DNA from 3 places in the Alteromonas sp. G4i35 genome. Region 1 is predicted to be linked to each of the others. Evidence: predicted binding sites of a transcription regulator. Region 1 holds the regulator's gene; each other region holds the start of a gene.
The links. Region 1 encodes FNR, which switches genes on or off when oxygen is low (the NO sensors DNR and NnrR bind a similar motif). Its sites were predicted from a motif close to TTGATCTAGATCAA; they were not measured.
Positions count from the first base shown of each region.

Region 2: ACFI6L_RS09230 (PRC-barrel domain-containing protein) is a predicted target of FNR. The motif match lies at 3,460-3,473, and genes of this name have one in related genera.
Region 3: ACFI6L_RS12020 (high-potential iron-sulfur protein) is a predicted target of FNR. The motif match lies at 1,494-1,507, and genes of this name have one in related genera.

Region 1 is NZ_JBHNZD010000039.1:6,615-11,517, reverse strand. Features, by position in the region: gene ACFI6L_RS19090 (heavy metal translocating P-type ATPase) at 1-535, shown strand, start outside; gene ccoS (cbb3-type cytochrome oxidase assembly protein CcoS) at 537-767, shown strand; gene ACFI6L_RS19080 (sulfite exporter TauE/SafE family protein) at 754-1,413, shown strand; gene fnr (fumarate/nitrate reduction transcriptional regulator Fnr) at 1,459-2,196, shown strand; gene uspE (universal stress protein UspE) at 2,441-3,364, shown strand; gene ttcA (tRNA 2-thiocytidine(32) synthetase TtcA) at 3,513-4,466, shown strand; gene ACFI6L_RS19060 (patatin-like phospholipase family protein) at 4,467-4,903, shown strand, end outside.
Region 2 is NZ_JBHNZD010000012.1:29,667-34,569, reverse strand. Features, by position in the region: gene ACFI6L_RS09250 (exopolysaccharide biosynthesis protein) at 49-654, shown strand; gene ACFI6L_RS09245 (LysR family transcriptional regulator) at 663-1,586, opposite strand; gene ACFI6L_RS09240 (rhodanese-like domain-containing protein) at 1,643-1,993, opposite strand; gene ACFI6L_RS09235 (ArsR/SmtB family transcription factor) at 2,178-2,489, shown strand; gene ACFI6L_RS09230 (PRC-barrel domain-containing protein) at 2,586-3,335, opposite strand; gene ACFI6L_RS09225 (MaoP family protein) at 3,528-3,884, opposite strand; gene ACFI6L_RS09220 (hypothetical protein) at 4,284-4,451, shown strand; gene ACFI6L_RS09215 (LysR family transcriptional regulator) at 4,578-4,903, shown strand, end outside.
Region 3 is NZ_JBHNZD010000016.1:85,592-90,494, forward strand. Features, by position in the region: gene ACFI6L_RS12000 (exonuclease domain-containing protein) at 1-28, opposite strand, end outside; gene ACFI6L_RS12005 (hypothetical protein) at 146-433, opposite strand; gene ACFI6L_RS12010 (zinc ribbon domain-containing protein) at 620-811, shown strand; gene ACFI6L_RS12015 (flavin reductase family protein) at 804-1,433, shown strand; gene ACFI6L_RS12020 (high-potential iron-sulfur protein) at 1,656-1,949, shown strand; gene ACFI6L_RS12025 (amidase) at 2,048-3,667, opposite strand; gene ACFI6L_RS12030 (substrate-binding periplasmic protein) at 3,797-4,558, opposite strand; gene prmA (50S ribosomal protein L11 methyltransferase) at 4,850-4,903, shown strand, end outside.

The sequences.
Region 1 (4,903 bases):
TGAAGTAAAGGATTCACTAAGAGAAGATACGCAAGAAACTCTCGATATATTAGCTGCAAGTCATACTCTCGCCGTTTTAAGTGGTGATACACAGCAAAACGTTAATGCGCTTACCGCACCATTGCCAATTTCGACCGCTAAAGGTGGCCTAACACCTGAGCAAAAGTACGAAGCCGTTCAAGCTATGCAGCAATCTGGCGCGAAAGTGATGATGATGGGTGACGGTATTAACGACGCTCCAGTTCTTGCCAGCGCTGATGTGGCAATTGCAGTGGGTAATGCCACAGACGTGGCTAAAACTGCGGCCGACGTGATACTCCTTGGCGATCAGCTGCTTTCTGTACCAGAACTTATTCGAACTGCGCACCAAGTGAAGCAAAAAATAAGGCAAAATATTGGCTGGTCGGTAGGTTACAACGTTTTGATCTTACCTTTCGCCGTATCAGGCCTACTTTCACCGTGGATGGCTGTTGTTGGTATGTCGTTAAGCAGTATCATTGTGGTCACAAACTCAACGCGACTTTTGAGCAAATAGCATGAGTATTATTTACGTATTAATTCCAATCGCCATCATCATTGTTGCCGTCGCTATCGTGATATTCTTTTGGGCGGTGAAAACCAATCAATTTGAAGATTTGGATCGCCAAGGGTATAGCATACTGTTTGACGATGATCTTCCGCCAGAAGAAAAAAAGCTAGCTGAGCAACGCAAGCAACTTCAAGACAGTAAAGTAGACAAAAGCCAAGCGCCACATGGAAGGGATTAACTACTTCTCTGCCTTTCTTATCGGCTTAGCCGGTGGAGTTCACTGTGTGGGAATGTGCGGTGGAATTGTCGCTGCGCTAAGGATGGTATCCCCTAAAGGCGCTTCAGCACTACCCTATACCCTTGCCTATAACATGGGACGTATAGTGAGCTACACCATCGCCGGAGCAATAACCGGGGCACTTGGAAAAATTGCAGCAGATTATATACCTCTTGCCAACTATGCCCTTTCCCTACTTAGCGGAATCATGTTGCTTCTACTGGCGTGTTATTTGGGTAAGTGGTGGACTGGCTTAACAGTGCTGGAAAATGCGGGTAAAGGCCTATTTTCCAAAGTCCAGCCGCTTTCAAAACGCTTTTTGCCATTTAAGACCCCTTTAAGTGCGTTGCCTTATGGTTTTATTTGGGGTTGGCTTCCTTGCGGTTTGGTGTATTCCACACTTACCTGGTCTCTCGCGGCGGGTAACGCGCTAGAAGGCGCTGCTATTATGTTCTTCTTCGGTTTGGGTACATTACCCACCTTGCTCGCCGCAAGCGCTGGTAGCCAATATATTGTTCAAAGTTTTCAACATAACCATTTTAGACAAATTATTGCAGTAATAATGGCAATATATGCAGCTTATCTTATTCATGGCGCAATCGTTTAAAAATGGGTGTATTATTGTCGGGTATTCTTTTAGAGAGCGTGCATTATGAGCAAAGGAAGCCAATTTTCTATTCACTGTCAAAACTGTAGTTTCAGTCACCTGTGTTTACCGGTGGCGTTAAACAAAACAGAAATCGAGTCTCTTGACGATATTATTGAACGCAAGAAGCCGCTTCATAAAGGTGACACGCTGATTCAAACTGGTGATAAATTCCGTTCTCTATTTGCAGTGAGAACCGGTTCATTCAAATCATTTGTGACTAATACCGAAGGTGAAGAACAGATTACCGGCTTCCACTTTCCTGGTGATATTATCGGTTTCGATGCACTAAGAGAGAATAAACACCAAAGCTATACTTCTGCGTTAGAAACTGCCATGGTGTGTGAGCTTCCCTACGAGACCCTCGACGAAATGTCAGTGCAATTTCCAAAGCTACGCCACCAGATCATGAGCTTCATGAGCGCTGAAATAAAACAAGATCACGACATGATCATGCTTTTAAACAAGCGAACTGCAGAAGAGCGCTTACTGTATTTCATCTCACACCTGTCGCAACGCTTTGAAGAGCGTGGCTTTTCCCATAGAGAATTCCACTTAACCATGACGCGCAACGAAATTGGAAACTATTTAGGATTAACGATTGAAACGATTAGCCGTCTGTTAAGCCGTTTTCAAAAAGACAACATCATAAAGGTAGACGGCAAGCTTATTACTATTTTGGATTTCGATAGGCTAAACACCAAACTAGCGGCGCTTAACGGCCCTAGCGTTGTCTGCGGTTAGTCCTTTTTAAGTGTTAAATAAGGCGCGCACTAAGCGCGCTTTTTTGTAACCTGTGTTAGCCACCTATCTACCCTTTCAGCGCCACGCCGGTTGCTCCATATTCAATTAGGTACGTTCACTCATGGTCGCCTCGTAAAATTCTTGATCTAAAACAACTTACGTTTTTCCCAATGTCGTTTATAGTTAGTATTAGAAAGCTTCGATTTCGACAGCCGCTACTAAGTTTCGTAGTTAGGGGGACGTTATGATTGAGTGTAAACGAATTCTGGCCGTGGTAGATGCCGAGCGCGATAACCAACCTGCACTGAGCCGTGCTTATGAACTCGCTTCAAAAACAGGCGCTTCAGTTACCGCAATGATGGTGGTATACGACTTATCTTATGATATGACGACCATGCTTAGCCCGGATGAGCGCGAGTCAATGCGCGATGCAGTTACAAAGGAGCATGCAAAATGGCTTGCCACCCACTTAAGAGAACAAGGATTCACTGAAACTGATATCGTTGTAGAATGGAATAATCGTGCGTATGAGTCGATTATTTACTACACCCTAAACAATCAGATAGATTTAGTGGTAAAGGCAACCAAAAAGCACGACGATCTTGCTTCTGTTATTTTCACCCCCACCGACTGGCATTTAATGCGTAAATGCCCTCGGCCAGTATTGCTCGTTAAAGAGCACGACTGGCCAGAAGGAGGAGAGATTATTGCTGCAGTAAACGTAGGCAGTGAAGACGATGAGCACGCCGCACTTAACGATAAGCTCACCCTCATTGCTAACGACTACGCCTCTTTATTGAAAGGGAGCGTAAATTTGGTCAACAGTTACCCTTCTACACCACTTAATATCGCCATAGAAGTGCCTGAGTTCGACCCCGATACCTATCACGACGCGGTAAAAAATCATCATTTAAAAGAAATGCGTAGTCACGCGTTAAAGTACGGTATTCCTGAGAACAAATGCGTAGTAAGAGAAGGCCTTCCGGAAAAGGTCATCCCGCTAGTGGCAAAAACACTGGATGCAGAGCTGGTTGTTATTGGTACCGTTGGCCGTGTGGGCATTTCAGCGGCCCTAATTGGTAACACTGCAGAACACGTGATCGACGAACTCAATTGCGATGTGCTTGCTATTAAGCCAGATGGATTTGTGTCGCCGTTGTCGGTGTAATCTTTTCATCAGTACCGCATAGCCCGTGTTTTCCGTTACTTAGCGGCCAACACGGTATGTCACCAACAAATTTAACTTCACAAGCATGGTCTCGAAAAGCCGCTTTAATGTATAATGGTGGCTTTATCACAAACCAAGCTAGTTAATTATGAGTTTAGGCACAAACAGTGCTGACGCGTCGCCATTAAATGCTGCGCAAAGTAAGCAAAAGTACAACTTCAACAAACTTCAGAAACGACTTCGCCGCAATGTGGGTAAAGCCATTGGCGATTTCGGTATGATTGAAAACAACGACAAAGTAATGGTGTGTTTATCTGGCGGTAAAGACAGCTACACCATGCTAGATATTTTATTGTTTTTAAAGAAGATTGCGCCTATTCATTTTGATATCGTTGCGGTTAATCTTGACCAAAAGCAGCCTGGTTTCCCCGAACATATCTTGCCTGAATATCTAGAAAGCATTGGCGTTGACTACAAAATTGTAGAAGAAGACACCTACTCTATTGTTAAAGACAAAATTCCAGAGGGAAAGACAACATGCTCTCTCTGTTCTCGCTTGCGCCGTGGTATTTTGTACCGCACGGCAAAAGAGTTAGGTGCGACTAAAATTGCATTAGGTCATCACCGCGACGACATGCTAGAAACGTTTTTCCTCAATATGTTTCATGGTGGCAAGCTTAAGTCTATGCCGCCAAAGCTAGTCAGCGATAACGGTGAACACATCGTTATTCGTCCATTGGCGTACTGCACAGAAAAAGACATCGAGAAATATTCTCAGGCCGCTGAATTTCCGATTATTCCTTGTAACCTTTGTGGCTCACAAGAAAACCTACAGCGCCAAAACATAAAGGCTATGCTACAAGACTGGAACCGTCGCTTCCCAGGTCGTATAGAGTCGATGTTCCGTGCGCTTCAAAACGTAGCGCCTTCACACTTAATCGACAGCAACCTTTATGATTTTAAAGCTATAGCTACACAAGAAGGCCCGGTAGAAGACGGTGATATCGGGTTCGATGAACCTTCTTTCACTACAGAAAATAGTACGGACTTCAGTGATGAAGATAATACTATTGAAGTAATAAACATTATGGAACCTAAGTAAATGAAAATTGGACTTGCGCTAGGTGCCGGTGCCGCAAGGGGCTGGACTCACATTGGCATAATTGAAGCATTAGAAAAACTCGGCGTAAAAATTGACGTTGTAGCGGGATGCTCTATTGGTGCCTATGTTGGTGCTGCCTACGCAAGTGGCAAGCTGGAAGGATTGAAAGAGTGGGCCTGTTCCCTCAGCGACTGGCAGGTACTTGCTCTTATGGGCGTAGGACTTAGACGCGGCGGCATTGCAAGCGGACAGAAGGTTTTCGACAAACTAGCAAGCGAGTTTTGTGAATCGACTTATGAAGACATGCTTAAGCCATTTGCGGCTGTGGCTACCGACCTTTATACAGGCCGTGAAGTGGTGTTTAACTCTGGTCCTATTGGAGACACCATTCAAGCATCCTGCGCTATTCCCGCACTTTTTGCGCCCGTAGCACACGG
Region 2 (4,903 bases), on a different contig from region 1:
CTGATTAATGCGACGTTCGCTGGTAATGTGATATCAAAGGAATTGAAGATGTGGGGAAAAACAGCTGTAAGATCAATGACCTTGTACGAGTTGTTGGGGAAAATGCAGCCGCGAGCAAGACAAGATACGTTCGAGTTTGCTGAGTTTTGGGATGTGATGGAGAAAAGAGGCTTTGGACCAATGTTGGCGCTGCCATCTTTTATCGCTTGCACACCGATTGGGGCCATCCCTGGGATCCCATCTTTAGCGGGTGGGACAATTTTACTCATCGCGTTGCAAATTTTACTCGGTCGTAGGCATCCTTGGTTACCGCAAAAAGTGATGCAACTAAACTGTGACGCCGATCAGCTTCGCTACATTGTCGAAAAGGTTAAACCGTATGCAGTACGCGTAGACCGCTTTTTAGTTCCTCGGTGTTTTTTCATGCGCCAGCCTGTGTTCAGATCACTCATCGCATTATGTTGTGCAGGTTGCGGACTTGTAATGATTCCTCTGGAGCTTATTCCCTTTATGGGCCTTATTCCCGCTTTTGCTGTTTTTATTATGGCAATAGGCATGGCCACAGACGATGGTGCTGTGGCGTTAGTTGGTGTTTCATTATCGCTATTTGGCTTTATACTTGGATTTGAACGCCTTGCAGTCGCTCTAAGCTGATGGACAAACTACTCAGTACACGAATCGAGCATAAAATCTGACGATGGAAGGTTCATTGTTTGATATCGTAGCTCACCAATAAAAGCACGGGCAGCTGGCCCCAACGTATCGCCGTCTTCAAAAGACAGATAAAGGAGCGCCTTACGCAATGCTGCATTATTATCCAGGGGAAGGGGAACGAGTGTACCGTCTTCAAGCTCATCTTTAATTATTGCTATAGGCAGCCACGCAAAACCCAACCCCTGAGCAATAATATCTAATGACGTTCTAACGTGGCTTACGGTCCAGCGTTGCTCTGCACCTAACCAGCCCACATCAGCTTTACGTTCCGCGGATGAATCCCTTACCACAATTTGACGATGCGCTTTTAAGTCTTCCAGTGTGAGCGTTCTATCTAATTGGTGTAGTGGATGGTCGGCGTGAGCGACAGCTGCAAACTCAATTTCGCACAAGTCTTCGCTAAAACCATTTGGAAATACGAAAGGAGAGATGCCTAAATCAACTTTACCATTGCTCAAAAGTGAATTTGCGCCACTGAGCACAGTTTCTTCTATCTCGATACGAAGCAGCGGAAACTCAGCAGAAACTTTCGCTAGCACGTTATAAAGCAATTCAGACGGAAAAATAATATCCACCGCTATGCGTAAAGTTGTTTCTGTGCCAGATTGAAGGCTATTGGCAACGGCCTCGAGCTTGTGTGCTTCGCTCAGCAAAAAAGAGGCACGGCGATACATAAGTTCGCCTTGCGGCGAAAGCTGGACTTTACGTCCAATATTCTCAAACAACGACACACCAATGGCGTTTTCAAGCTTTTGAACCGCGTGGTGAACGCTCGATTGACTTTTGTGAACTTCAGCAGCAGCTTGATTAAAGCCGCCTGCATCGACGACGGCTTTGAACATTCGCCATTGTTCTAACGTAGATTTCAGCATACAGCGCCTTAAAACTCTTAATTAACGATACTTATAGCATACACGTGGTTAAGAAGTCATTTTCGGTTTGCTTGGTTTATCGTGGGTACAGGGCATGTCACAACCGAAACGTTCTCATAGCCCATTTTTATAAGTTGCTCTGCTGCTAGTTTTGCTCGAATGCCCGACGCACAGTGAATATAAAGTGGCGCTGAAGCATCTTTAAACTGTTCCAGTGCCTTCATTTCGAGCACGCCGCGTGGTATGTGAAGCGCAGAAGGTACGGGCTGATTGGCAACTTCGGCACTCTCCCGTACATCAATCAGTATACCGCTATTGTTTCGGCACTCACTGGCCGCTTGCTCCGCAGATACAGTGCGTAAGTTATCGTCTATGTTTTCTATTCGAGTCTTCATATCTATAAGCATACTTTTCCTTTTTGCCTAAACTTGGTTAAAATAAGTAAAATCTAATATATTGATGTCAGCGTAATAAAACAATGTAAAATACAGGGATTCGTCGCATAAATTGGCAGGTCGGCAAAATGTCTTATACTTTAGTATAGTAAATGGCTAAATTGGTGCCGAAATACTTTACAGATAGAGAGTGCTTATGTCCGAGGATATGGTAATAGGTTCAGATGATATAATGGAACACGCTGCGGAAGCCGAGATCTTCCTAAAGCAATTCGCGAATAAAACACGCCTTATGGTACTTTGTTCGTTGCTGAAAGAGGAAAAATCGGTAACCGAACTTCTCGAAGTTGTTAGCGTCTCGCAGCCAGTGATTTCTCAGCATCTTGCTTTATTGCGAGAATCAAAAATGGTGGCCACAAGAAGGGAAGGTCAAACTATTTACTACCGCTTAGCAGACGAGCGCGTCAAGCGTTTGATTGCTTTGATGTACGAATTTTTCTGCGAGTAATCTTCTTTTTGTATCCTAAGCTACAATGTCCGCCTTCAACAACGGACATTGTAAAGTTCCTAACTAAAAATCGCCAACAGTGACATTCTTCGGTTATTAATTTCCGTTTTTATTCAGTTGCTCGCAAAGCATAGGCACATAGCCTTCTTCAGATATTTTTTCACTTTCCACTTCAGGTCTATCAACCAATTCGTCGTGACTTAAATTGACTACTACGCTGTGCGCCGCCCAGTCGATACTTTCGATATCGCTAGGTAGAAGTGCGAGATGTTTGCCACCCGGAAGCCAGTTGTTGGTATCTACCACTAGCATGATTATCTTCCAGCTCTCGGTGTCAATGACGAAGTTACTGATGTGGCCCACGTTATCAGTGGTTGTAGCAACTTCATACCCACCAACTTCGCCCACTGCTCTTAGGTGGTTGGTGCTCTTTTTCGGGTTTTCAGTTTCAGACTCTTCAGCGCGCTGTAATTCGACCAGTTCATTTGGATGTGCGAACTCCCCCCAAGCTCCTGGTCCAATCCAATAGTATCCGTAACCAAAATATTTGAAGAGATTTTCTTCGTATTCACGTGACACAGGCTTATGTTCGTCAATAGAGGGGCTGTTTTTTAATGTATCAACTGTCATATTGATATGAACAGACTCACTATCTTCATCTAACTGTTTGACAGATATAGGTGATATCACCACTTTACGGCTAAGCGGTAGCCAAGTATTGGTATCTGCGACCAAGTAGCGAACAGTGAAGGTTTCGTCATCGAAAAGGATATCGCGGATGCCGCCCACTTTGTCATCAAGGGCATGTATAGAAAAGTGAGTAAGCTGTTTTGAACTAATGATCATCGTTGCGCCTCCTTTGCATTGGCTCGTTTTTCAGAATGAAATGCATGATTCACTGCACATCACTCTGTATTACTACTAAGTGTAGACAGTCCTTAATGTTTCTTCATTTTGTTCTTGTCTGAAGTTGATTGAGATCATTTGTTCAATAACAAAAAAGCTCGCCGGAGCGAGCTTTTTAGTAATGCTGTAGCATTATGCTACATCGAATTCTTCATCAGAGTAGTCTTCATCATAGTCTGATTGGTTACTCGCACTGCTGTGAAGGGTGTAGAAGTGCTTTTTGCCCCTTGCTAATCTGACGTATTTCGCCCAGGCTTTTTCTAGGTTATTGCTAGCTTCAACTTTACCTGTAACGAATTCGACGAAATGTCTCTCATCATCACTTTCAGGCGACAACTCGCCACTTTCAAGTCCTAGCAGTGTTTTGCCGTAGTGGGTTAGAAGATCGGCTTCAGTAATACTGAAGTCACCTGATTTACGAAAACCGTATGGAAACTTCTGACGGTCAATATAAGGTTTTGCAGATTGTCGAATAGCTAAACTTTTCATGTTGTACCCAACGTAATGTTTTGTTCAGCGCACTTTTAAGATAATTAAAAACGAAGATAAAACAAAAGATTTTTCTCTTATCAATAAAAAATTTTTAACGGTATAAAATCTAACACTAAATTTTAGATTACGTTTGAAAAGTATACAGAAAGTGCGAGGGGATAACCTCAAGCGTGATATGTCTAAGCTTTTGAAATTAAGGTGAAATGTAAGTTTTTATTTATTGGCCCTGCAATGGGTGTCGCTATTACACGAGCGTAAATGAGTCGGACGTTAAAAGTCTATGAAAATCACTGATGGGAATAATCAAAAATTCTTGTCGCTACGATGATTAAAATTCGTTTTCTATTTTGTCGCTTAAGATAATAATTGAGGTGTGTTAACAACCCAGAGAAGTCAATGAGTAAAGACTATCGTTACCAGCGTGATGAATGGGACTCGGTAGAAGAGGAAGATTTTCACGCTAAAAAGCCAAATTCCAAACGTCAAAGTACTGTAAAGGAAAAGCAGAAGCGTGACCTGCAACGCCGTGACAAACAGCGTCGCCTGCACCAAGAAGAGTATTAATTCAGCGAGTTGGTGAAATTTTAATAAAGCGTACCGTTTATAGCGGTGCGCTTCTGTGCTTTTGTGTTTACTTGCCGTATTATCTGTGTCAATTTAGACCCACTTTGATTCGGTTGTACAATAAGCATGGATATACGCTTTCTCACCACCTTTATAGAGGTGGCAAAAACTCGTCACTTTGGTAAAGCGGCTGAAAACCTTTACCTTACTCAATCTGCAGTCAGTGCGCGCATAAAGCTACTTGAAGAGTATTTTCATACCACGCTTTTTATTAGGCAACGCAACAGTATACAGCTCACTCAATCTGGTGAGAAACTTCTGCCTTACGCTAGGCAATTATGCGCAACGCTAAACGAAGCAAAACAAGAGCTCCAAATTCAATCCTCTGAATATGTTGTTTGCGGCGCAACACAGCTGGCGAGCGAGCTGTTATTGCCTCAGATGCTCAGTCA
Region 3 (4,903 bases), on a different contig from region 1:
AATAACGTGGCGGTAAATCTTTTCGCATGAGGTATCTTTGGCTATGAAAACATCAATAGTGTATATTTATACAGCCACGCGAATCAAATTAAATCCTCCGCGATTGGGTATCACATCTGCTGCTAATAGTGCACAGCGTGTACTTTTACACGCGTACGCGCTGTTTAGACACCCAATGAAAGAACGAAGAAAGCTGCGCATCTGCCAATAAACGCTGCAAATTGAAGTAGTGTTTGGCCAACGTCATCTCATCATAAAATCGATGTATACCGCTGTGACATTGTCTGCAAATGTAAATGCCGTCCTGAAGCTCCGCTTTGCTAAAGTGCTTTTTAAAATAGGTACGCCTGTGCATTTTTCGCGGAATAAGATGATGGTAAGTAAGGCGAGTTTCTCTATTACAGCACGGGCATTGACCAACTTTATTTGCCACAAGGTCACCTTTTTCGTCTATCACATCTATTATTTGTGCACCCAGTTTTCTGATTACTCATAAGCGTCAAATGGCAGTCTTGTCCTTTTCTCTTAAAATCAGATACAAGGGGCGTGTCTAAAAGAAAATCCACTCGTCTTTGCATTACGTAACAAATAGCATTAGTGATTACAAAGGCATTTAAATATGAGTTTAACTCGTTCCATGGGCTTTTCCTGTCCTTACTGTATGGCCCCAAATGATGTTGAAATAGATGAAATTAACGATGTTGGCCAAGTACAGGTGCTCGACTGCCAAGTGTGTTGTCAGCCCATTGAGCTTACTGCTTATCAGCACGGTGATGACATTCAGATAGAGGCAGAAAGAGAGAATGACTAAGCAGTTTACCCGCGGTGATATAGACGCCCTTGCACAGCGCTACCGCGCAAACCTAATTAATAGTTTGTCTGGTTTTAAATCGGCGACTTTGGTGGGTACAACAAACGGCGTTACAAACAATTTGGCTATAGTGAGCTCTATTGTTCATGTCGGTGCAAACCCGCCTCTCATTGGCATGATCATGCGTCCACATACCGTCACGCGAGATACGTTAAGCAATATAAAACAGCAGGGCTTTTATACGCTAAATCACGTGTCTGTTGACTGGGTCGACAAAGCCCACCAAACATCAGCCCGCTATGCGCCAGATGAAAGTGAATTTGAAGCCGTTGGGTTAACCGCGCAGATCAGTGAGTCCTTCAGTGCGCCGTATGTCAAAGAAAGTGAAATTAAAATGGGCTTAAAAGTAGCACAGCATTTTACTTTGCTTAATGAAACCGAAATGGTTATTGGCGAAATCCAGGAGCTCTACGTTCCTGAGCAAATAATAGATTCAGACGGCTATGCAGATATAGAGCAAGCGCAAACGGCCTGTATCTCAGGCCTAGACAGCTACCACAGCACACAACGAATTGCGCAATTTGCGTATGCAAAGCCCGATGTAAAGTTAACCGTGAAGTGAACTAATAAACTGTCCAGCGGTCTTACATTCAATACTTAAGGTTGTAACTCTGAAGTTTATTTAATCTGGATCAAGCGAAAATGCGACATTTCGTTCGATCTTTTTTCAAAAAGAGATAGTATTTAAACATGAAACAAAACCTGCCTCTTTGGGCAGGTTTTTGCGTTTAAGGCACTGAATAAAAAAGAATCATTATCGTTTCTATCTCTTAAGGAGAATGTTATGAAATCTGTAAATCGCCGTGACTTTTTAAAGCTTTCTGGCTCGACAGTTATCGGTCTTACATTAGGTGGTGTAGCGTTACGTGCTCAGGCTCAAGAACAATTGAGCGCTGATGACCCTACTGCAAAAGCACTGAACTACACACCGTCGTCAACTGTTGAAGGTGCAAAATGCGCAAACTGCATGTACGTGCAGGGCGCCGATGGCGAACAACACCGCCCTTGTAACATTTTCCCTAATAAGCTTGTTAACGCTGATGGCTGGTGTAGCGCTTGGGTGAAAAAGCCTGGCTAACCAATCGAAAGAAAAGACGTTCAAAAGCCCTTGAGTTAAACCAAGGGCTTTTTTCGTTTCTGTTGAGGCGAAATACGATTATGTACCCTCATTTCCCGCTAGCGAACTACGTCAATTCCGTCTTCGATACCTTTTAGCGCTGGGTTGTCAAAACGTGTAGGCAGAAGGCCAGGCTTAATGAAGAAGCCGTGTTTTGCTTCAAAGACTCTACCTATTTTTAACACGCTTTCGTCTTGCCACTTTCCACCAATAAAGCTAATTCCCACAGGAAGATCTTTCACCTGTCCAGCGGGCACTGTGAGATGCGGATATCCTGCAATTGCGGCCAAATACCCGATACCGATAAAACCGACAGGCGAATGGTCACCATATACGCCGTCTATTAAAAAAGAAGGGCTGTTTGAAGGCGCAACTAGAACATCAACATTGTGCTTTGCTAACAACGTATCAATACCATTTTTACCCGCCGTGTCTTGAATAAGGCGCAGTGAACTTTGATACTTTTCGCTGTCAATGGCTGCCGACGCGAGCGATTTTTCGAAAATGTCTTGATTGAATAACGCTAACTCGCGCTCTGTTTTGTTATTGAAATCGATCAGCTCAGACAAGTTCCTTGCAGGAAGCTCTGCTGGAGACCCCGACAAGTATTCGTTAATACTATGATGGAACTCGCTCAGCAGAACATTATAAGAGTCGGCCCAAAATGAATCTGGCTGAGAGAAGTCACTGATGTCCACCAGCGTCGCGCCCGATGCTTTAAGCTGGTTCAACGCCTTTTCATAAACAGCCAGTACATGAGGGTTATCGCCTTGGCGGTACCTAACCACACCAATACGCTTGCCTTTTAAATCTGTAGCCAGCATTGAAGATGTTGGCATAGGAGGGCGGTGAGACTCAGCGTCTAGTGTAGCGTTATCGCTTGCATCAGGGCCCGCCATGATTGCCGTCATTAGCCAGGCGTCTTGAACGTTAGACGTCATTGGTCCTGCGGTGTCCTGACTGAAAGAAATAGGTACTATGTGAGTTCTGGAAAGCAAGCCCACGGTTGGTTTAAAGCCGACTACCCCGTTTATGGATGCCGGACAAATAATAGAGCCATTGGTTTCGGTGCCCACGGCAAGTGACGCGAGGCGAAGTGACATGGCAGCGCCCGAGCCCGATGACGAGCCACAAGCACTTCTTGATAGCATATGCGGGTTTCGGGTAAGCCCGCCAACTGCACTCCAGCCGCTGATAGAGGATTCAGAGCGAAAGTTTGCCCATTCAGACAAATTGGTTTTACCCAAAATAATTGCCCCTGCCGCTTTCAGTTTTTCTACGATAGGCGCATCGCGACCAGTGTCATTAGCAATAAGCGCCATTGAGCCGGCTGTGGTGGGCATCTCTTTACTTTCTATATTATCTTTTAGCAGCACGGGAATACCTGCCAGAGGGCCAAGCGTCTCGCCATTCGCTAGTCGTTTATCGATGGCCTTCGCTTCGGTCAGCGCGTTAGGGTTCAACGCTAAAACGCTATTTACCTTTTCATCTAGCCGTTCGATTCGCGCAAGATAACCGCTAACGAGCTCAGCAGATGTCGTGTCGCCACTCGCAATCGCTTGCGCCTGAACGTGAGCAGGCTTATCTAACCATTGCTCAATCTTATCTGTATGATTTGCTTGAGACACGCATGCAGTGCATAGCACGACTACGGCCAGCAAAAAACCCTGTTTCAACATAAACCTTTCCTTAACGTATGATCCTAGCGCCTGTTACTCCTTCTTATTATGCAGCGTTTGACGGCAATAGAAGGTAACGTAATGTTAGTTTCTTATACGTTGAATCAGAAATAGTTCACTGTCTAAGAATTATTTTGCCGTTTCCGCTACGGGAAGCTTATGAAGGAGGTTATCGAGCTTATATTCATCAAGCAGTAACTGATACCGCCCATCTTCAATAAATAGCCGAAGGGTGGCGTTGAACTTGGCTCTTAGCGCTGGGTCGGGGATCGCAGCACTGTAAGGCGATATAGGAAAAAGCTCATGAAAGACGGTTGCGTCTTCGGCATAAGCACTGTTTGCAGATTTGAAGTAGTTGAAAATATTTCTATCGAGAATGGCAACATCGACACTGCCGCGCATCAGCATGTCCACTTGACGATCTTGTCGTGCCATTTCTATATAGGTAGTTTGCGATGCAAGAGTTCGCCCAAAGTCCTCACCTAATACCGATTGAGCGGTTTGAAAAGCAATGACGCTTTTACCTTTCAAATCGTCGATACTGTCTATCGTCAGTTCTCTGTCTGCCCGTGTTACCACGACGTTCTGATAGATAATATATGGCTCAGATAAAATGCTTTGATCGACCGTGTGTGCAGGATTAAGGGTAAGTCCAATGTCAACTGCGTCATCTTTTAATAACCTTGCCGTACGCCCGAAAGGAACATAAATAGGCGACAATCCATATCCCATTTCAGCAAGGATCGCCCGCACCAAGTCAACTTCAAAGCCGGTGTGCTCTTGTGAAATAACGTATGGAGGCTTGTTCCAGCCTACAACCACATCTAGCTCTTTCGCGCTAAGCGGTATGATAAAACACAGTAAACAAACAGCAGATAAAAGTGCGCGCATACAACAGATGAACCAGACTATAAATTAAACGATACCCTTCTCATAATATAAACTTATATTAGAATTTCACCAGTCGACAAAAGGTTAGTTTTTCTCGAGGCTTACGTAATCAATTGAGCAGCCAAGTTTTATTGAGTACGTGAGAGCCTGTTGAAAACCAAAGTGGTTAGATTTGATCATGCCTCTGTAAGCATCGCGCTCTCATTTACTGAAAGCTTTTCGCTTGCCTGCATTTTGTTTACTGCCAAGCAAAGGTACAATAAAGCGCAAAGGTCTCAATGAACGATAACTATGGCTTGGCTACAACTTCGAATTAATACCTCCTCTGAACATGCAGAATCAATA